Regions from separate parts of the Aestuariivirga litoralis genome, predicted to be linked through region 3. Evidence: riboswitches for the same ligand, from Rfam matches in the RefSeq annotation. Region 3 holds a riboswitch; each other region holds the start of a gene.

The links. A riboswitch is a leader RNA that binds a small molecule or an ion and turns the genes downstream of it on or off. The one in region 3 is predicted to bind cobalamin.
Region 1: linked by a shared signal. The riboswitch ahead of F8B91_RS15020 (aromatic ring-hydroxylating oxygenase subunit alpha) and the one ahead of bluB (5,6-dimethylbenzimidazole synthase) in region 3 are both predicted to bind cobalamin.
Region 2: linked by a shared signal. The riboswitch ahead of cobW (cobalamin biosynthesis protein CobW) and the one ahead of bluB (5,6-dimethylbenzimidazole synthase) in region 3 are both predicted to bind cobalamin.

The regions. Positions count from the first base shown of each region.
Region 1 covers NZ_WAHS01000002.1:676,908-679,106, reverse strand. The annotation lists gene iolB (5-deoxy-glucuronate isomerase) at 1-217, shown strand, start outside; gene F8B91_RS15025 (hypothetical protein) at 318-725, shown strand; cobalamin riboswitch at 799-995, shown strand; gene F8B91_RS15020 (aromatic ring-hydroxylating oxygenase subunit alpha) at 1,107-2,199, shown strand, end outside.
Region 2 covers NZ_WAHS01000001.1:636,513-638,711, forward strand. The annotation lists gene cobW (cobalamin biosynthesis protein CobW) at 1-974, opposite strand, end outside; cobalamin riboswitch at 1,016-1,229, opposite strand; gene F8B91_RS03330 (SPOR domain-containing protein) at 1,349-2,199, shown strand, end outside.
Region 3 covers NZ_WAHS01000001.1:760,615-762,813, reverse strand. The annotation lists gene F8B91_RS04040 (methyl-accepting chemotaxis protein) at 1-636, shown strand, start outside; cobalamin riboswitch at 664-851, shown strand; gene bluB (5,6-dimethylbenzimidazole synthase) at 900-1,583, shown strand; gene F8B91_RS04030 (glutathione S-transferase family protein) at 1,638-2,199, opposite strand, start outside.

The sequences.
Region 1 (2,199 bases), on a different contig from region 3:
GCAGGGCTTTGCCTTCCAGCGCGTCTATACCGATGACCGCAAGCTGGATGAGGCGATGGCGGTGGAAGATGGAGACGTTGTGATGGTGCCGAAGGGCTACCATCCCTGTGCCGCCATCCATGGCTATGACCTTTATTACCTCAATGTGATGGCCGGCCCGAAGCGCGTGTGGAAGTTCTACAACGCGCCGGAACATGAGTGGTTGCTCAAAGCTTAGGCAAATCCCTCGCTTTTTAACGGTTTTGCAACCTGACAGGCGCACTCTTTCATTCCTGTGAGTGAGTGTGCGCCTGCGTTTGAGGCGCGGGGTGAGTGCGATGAGAGATCAATTTCCCTTGGCAACTGGCTTTATCATTTCCTGCCCAGTCTCGGATAAGACGGGTTCTCCGGTGCGTGAGATCCGCAGCCGGGGCAATATTCCTCTGGTGCTGCAAGAAGATGTGCTGATCGAACTGAAACGCTCTGACTTGTTGGAGAGCTGGCGCTCGGCCTGCAATATAGGCCGTCAGAAAGCCCAGGCGCTGATGGCTTCTGCGGCCAATCGCATTGCCGGTGCGCTGGAAGATGAAGACACCTGCGACATTGGTGCACTGGCTGAAGACATGACGGCGTTTTTCCTGCTTGCCGTGCGCGAAAAGGGCATGGATGTGGCGCAGGCCGCGCGCTCCTGCACGCTGGCCTGGCGCGAAGATACGGCCGAGCATCTTTCGGTCAGCCGCTACTAACAAAGCCACTCGCATTCTCGCGCGGATTTCATTCCGCATGTCGCTTTTATCCGTGCCGTCGCAAAATCACATGTTAGCTTTCACCGCGTAAGGTGCCGCTGGAGACAGCGGAGAATTGGGAAGTTGGCTTAAACCAACGCTGCCCCCGCAACGGTAGGCGAGAGAAAAGGCTGCAATTGATGCCACTGGGTTTAACCTGGGAAGGCGCTGCGGCTGATCCTGGGAGGAGCTCGCTAAAGCCCGGAAACCAGCCTTGCATATAGTCGAACCGCGGCGGGCGGTGTTTCGATGCGCGTGCCAGGTTCATCACCCAGCCCCGCATTAGTCCGTCGTAATATTTATTCCACCCATGCGGGGAAGCATGGAACTTGCGAGGACGTTATGTTGAACACCCACGATATCCAGGCGCAGCTTTCCGCCCGCAAGCGCAATTTTTCGCTGTCGCGCGAACTCTACTCTGATCCCGGTGTGCTGGAGGCGGACCTTCAGCACATCTTCTACAAGGAGTGGCTGTTTGCTGTTCCGGCCTGCGAGCTGGCCAAGCCCGGCGCTTATGCCACGATGCAAGTGGGTGCCTATCCCGTCGTCATCATTCGCGGCAGTGACAACCGCATCCGCGCCTTTCACAATGTGTGCCGCCACCGTGGCCAGCGTCTGTGTTCGCATGCCACGGGTTCCACGCAAAAGCTGGTCTGCCCCTATCATCAGTGGACTTATGATCTCGACGGCAAGCTGCTCTATGCGCGTGAAATGGGCGAAGGTTTTGATGCTGCGGCTTACGGCCTGAAGAAAGTTCACTGCATCGACATGGCGGGCGTGGTTTATATCTGCCTCGCCGATATTCCGCCGCCGATTGCCGAGCTGGCTCAAACCGCGATGAAGTATCTCGCGCCCTCAGCACTTCAAGATGCCAAGGTGGCGTTCAGCTCCACCATTATCGAGAAGGGCAATTGGAAGCTGGTCATCGAGAACAACCGCGAATGCTATCACTGCTCCGGCTCGCATCCGTCTTTGTGCCGCACCTTCTCGGATAACCCGAAGATCGGCGCGATGGATGGGCCGGATTCGGCCTCGCCGGAAATCATGGCGCATTGGCAGCGTTGCGATGCGGCGGGCCTGCCGTCACGCTTTGTGCATCAGGCCAAGATGCAATGGCGTCTGGCGCGCGTGCCGCTGCTGGGCAATGCCGAAAGCTATACGATGAGCACCAAGGCCGCCGTGACCAAGCGCATGGGCACGATGCCCTTCAATGATGCCGGTAGCCTGCTGATGTATCACTATCCAAATACCTGGAATCATTTTCTGGCCGACCAGGCCATCGTGTTCCGCATATTGCCGATCAGCGCCACCGAAACCGAAGTGACCACCAAATGGCTGGTGCACAAGGATGCGGTTGAAGGCGTGGATTACGATCTCGAGAACCTCACAGAGGTCTGGATGAACACCAATGATGAGGACCGCCAAGTGGTGGAAG
Region 2 (2,199 bases), 120 kb from region 3:
CGGGTTTCGCCATTCGCCCAGGGGCGGTCAAAATAGGAATTGAGGCGGGGTCCGACGGCCTGGATGAGCAGGCGCGCATCCGAGCCCGGAACGGCAGCGAAGCCTTTGAGGCGCAGAATGTCATGCGCTGCGATGGTGCTGGCGATGCGCGCGGTGAGCGCCTTCTGGTCGAGGCCCTGCGGCATATCCACGATGAAGGTTACGAAATCATCATGGTCGTGCTGTTCCTCGCCTTCCATCTCGTGGTGAGACAGGCGGTTGTGCAGATCAACCGCGGCGTCAGCTTTCACGCCCAGCAGCACGGCAGCATCAATCACGCCTTGCGTGGTGTTGACGAGCTTTGTGCCCTTGCGGATCTGGCCCTTCAGCTCGTCCGACACTGCGCCCAGCGCCTGTGCGTCGAGAAGATCTGTCTTGTTGAGGATCACCAGATCAGCGCAGTTCAGCTGGTCTTCGAACAATTCCCAGATGGGGTTTTCGTGTTCCAGGTTCGGGTCTTCAGCGCGGGCCTTGGCGATGGCTTCTTCGTCATCAGCGAAGCGGCCTTCGGAGAGTGCCTTGCCGTCCACCATGGTGACCACGCCATCCACCGTGACGCGTGATTTGATTTCGGGCCAATTGAAAGCGCGCACCAGCGGCTGTGGCAGAGCGAGACCCGAGGTTTCGATGATGATGTGATCTGGCCTTGTGCGGGCCAGCAGCTTTTCCATCGTCGGGATGAATTCATCAGCCACGGTGCAGCAGATGCAGCCATTGGCCAGTTCGATAATGTCATCTTCCGCGCAGGCATCGCTGCCGCAGGCTTTCAGGATGTCGCCATCCACACCCACATCGCCGAACTCGTTGACGATGAGGGCGATCTTGCGGCCGCCGGCATTCTGCAACAGGTTGCGGATCAAAGTGGTTTTGCCGGCGCCCAGAAAACCGGTGATGACGGTAGCGGGAATCTTCTCGGTCGAAGTCGTATCAGTCATGGCAGTGTTCACCCTCCGTGAAGCCATTGGTTGATCGGCAGCGTTTCCACGCTGATCCGGCAGGTCTCCTGACTCGCGGGTCGCTGGATCCAGACAACCTTCCCGGTTTCCCAGTGGTGTTGATGCCTGGTCCTCGCCGCTCACAGTTGCGGGGGCAGTTCTGGCCTTGGCTCCCGGATTGGGTCAGCCGCACCAAATTCCCTTTGAAGCCCCGTGAATGGTCATCCTTGGGGCACCGGATGGGTGCGGTTTGGCAAGCGGGGACAGCTGAGTCAAGCTGTGCCAAAACAAGCCCAGTTTTTAAGGCTTTCTTCACTATAATCTGACGGTTCGGCAACGGAGTCTTAACCGTAAGGGTCCACACTCCGTTGATCATGAAGGTAAGTCGCGTTTCTCTGGCGTTGGTGTGTTCGGTTTTTCTTGCAGCGGTGGGCGCAAGTGCCGGTTCCTCTTTCGCTGCCGGTTCTGCAGATGCTTTGACGGCTTCGGCCTATCAGGCGCTTTCCGCAGGCAATGCCACCCAATCGGTGGAGCAGTTCAGCCAGGCGATTTCATCGCAGCAGCTGGGGCCTGAAGCCCTGGCCAATGCCTATCTCAACCGGGCTCTGGCGTTCCAGAAGCTGGGGCAGGATAGCAAGGCAGTGGAAGATTACACTGCAGCTCTCAATCTGGATGCCATGCCCACTGACATTAGGGCCCGCGCGCTTTACAATCGCGGTCTCGCGCAGGAACGGGTGAAGAGCCCGGTTCTGGCGATTGAAGACTACACCAGCTCGCTGCTGATCGATGCCAATTTCTCGCAATCCTATCTGGCGCGCGCCAATGCGTTGCGTGACAGCGGGCAATATCTATTCTCGATCTCGGACTATGAGCGCGCGATCAAGAACAACCATCCGCAGCCAGCCGTGGTCTATTTCGGCGAGGCCCAGGCCTATGAAGCCCTGAAGCGTCCGATTGAAGCCAAGAAGTTCCTGAAGGCCGCGCTGCAAGCCGATCCGAAATTTGCTCCCGCCCAGGAAAAGATGAAGGCCTATTCCGATGTGGCCGAGCTTGACGATGCCGCTGCTGATCCGATTTTGACGGGCAGCCTGACCAGCCCAGTCAACCAGACCAATGTGGCCATGAAGGCCATGCCGCAGGCGGTGGAACCGCCTACGCAGATGCTGGCCGAAGCGACCCAGGCGAACAATGATGATGCCTCGACGGCTGCTGACCAGATTGCTGA
Region 3 (2,199 bases):
AAGCAGACGGCCAATGGCGCCAAGCAGGCCAGCGAAGCTTCGTTGTCGGCCCGCCATGAAGCCCATGCCAGCAATGATGTGGTGGCCAAAACCATTGAGGCAATCCAGCGCATCCAAGTCTCCTCCATCGAAATGACCAAGATCACCAACCTGATCGAGGACATTGCCTTCCAGACAAATCTTTTGGCACTCAATGCCGGCGTTGAAGCCGCGCGTGCCGGTGATGCCGGCCGGGGCTTTGCCGTAGTGGCAACTGAAGTGCGTTCGCTCGCCGCGCGCTCATCGGAAGCGACGAAGAGCATCAAGAGCCTGATCATCAAATCCACTGACGATGTGCAGAACGGTGTGAGCATGGTGGGCCAGACCGGCACGGCGCTCAGCAACATCGTCGGCAAGGTCGAGGAAGTCACCGACAAGATCAATGAAATGGCCGCCGCCGCCCATTCGCAGGCAACCAACCTCGACGAGGTCAATTCCGCTGCCCATGATTTTGACCGCAGCACCCAGCAGAATGCCGCCTTGGCCGAGGAAATCAATTCGTCCACACTCATCCTCACCCAGCAGACGGCAACCCTCAGCCGCATGATCAACGAATTCGTGCTTGAGATCGATCCGCGGGCAAGAGCCGCTGCTTGACCCCACTTGCGTACCCGCCTGCCCCGGTCTAGTCAGGGCATGTTTGGTGCTTGTGGCCTGAAAAGGCTGCGGGAGAATAGGGAACACGGTGCAAACCCGTGACGCGCCCAGCGCTGTAAGGCGGATGCCGTAGCAAGGCCACTGGTGAAAACCGGGAAGGCGCTCGCGGCAGATGAAGCCGAAGTCAGAAGACCTGCCAGACAACAAAGGATCGCGCCGTATGGACGGCGGCGTGATCGGTCAATGCAAGAGAAGGGACTCTCATGCACATGTCGTCCGTTGCGCCAGTTGCAGCTTCAGAGTTTTCCGCCGAGGAACGCGAAAGCGTTTACAAGGCCATCTTCACGCGCCGTGATGTGCGCAGCCAGTTCAAGGCTGGCAAGCCAGTTCCCGACGATGTTCTGAAGCGCCTGCTAACGGCGGCCCACCACGCGCCTTCGGTAGGTTTCATGCAGCCATGGAATTTCATCGTCATCAAAAGCGTCTTCCAGAAAACCTTGATGAAGATGGCCTTCAGCCGCGCCAATGATGAAGCGGCGGCGCTGTTTCCGGATGAACGCCGCGCGCTTTATTCGTCTCTAAAACTCGAAGGCATTTCAGCGGCACCAATCAATCTCTGCATTACTTGCGACCGCAGTCGCGGCGGCCCCGTCGTGCTGGGCCGCACCCACAATTATGACACTGATCTCTATTCCACCGTCTGTGCCGTGCAAAACCTGTGGCTGGCGGCACGCGCCGAAGGCATCGGTGTGGGCTGGGTAAGCATCGTTCGTGATGCCGAGCTGCGCAAAATCCTGCAACTGCCTGACCATGTCGTGCCGGTAGCCTATCTCTGCATCGGATATGTGGATGAGCTTTATGCCACGCCAGAGCTGGAGCTGCGCGGCTGGCGCCAGCGGCTGGATCTCGACAGCCTGATCTTCAATGAAAGCTGGGGCAACCCGTGACAGCGCACACTCCGCAAAAGTTGCAGACTTTTGCGATCAGAATTTGCGCCCTTATTAAATAAGCCGGCTTTCCAGCGGCAGCAATTGTTCGGGCGTCGCAAAGCCCGGCAATTCCTCAAAATGCTTTTTCCATGCTTGCAGGTGCGGATAATGCGAGAGGTCAATGCCAGCTTCGGGCGCATAACGCAGCACACCATAAACGCCGATATCGGCAATCGAAGCCTTCTTTCCCACGATCCAGGGCGACTTGCCCAGTTCCTGTTCCAGAACGGCAAGCGCCGCCTTGGCTTCGGTATCATACATGGTGCGCACTTCCGAACCGAACTGGCGCGTGCCGCGTTGCTGCGCACGCAGGCGGAACACCGGCACTGCCAGCTTGTCCCACTGCCAGAACAGCCACTCGCGGATGCGCTGCTTTTCCACCGGCACCTTGGAATTGAACTTGTCGAGACTCTCAGCCAGATGCATCAGGATGGCAGCGGATTGCACCGCATAAATCTGCCCGTCACGCAGCGCCGGCACCTGCCCGTAGCGGTTCTTCACCAGATAATCAGGCTGCTTGTGCGCACCTTCGCGCAGATTGACGTGAATATAGGAATAGGGATGCTTCATCAGC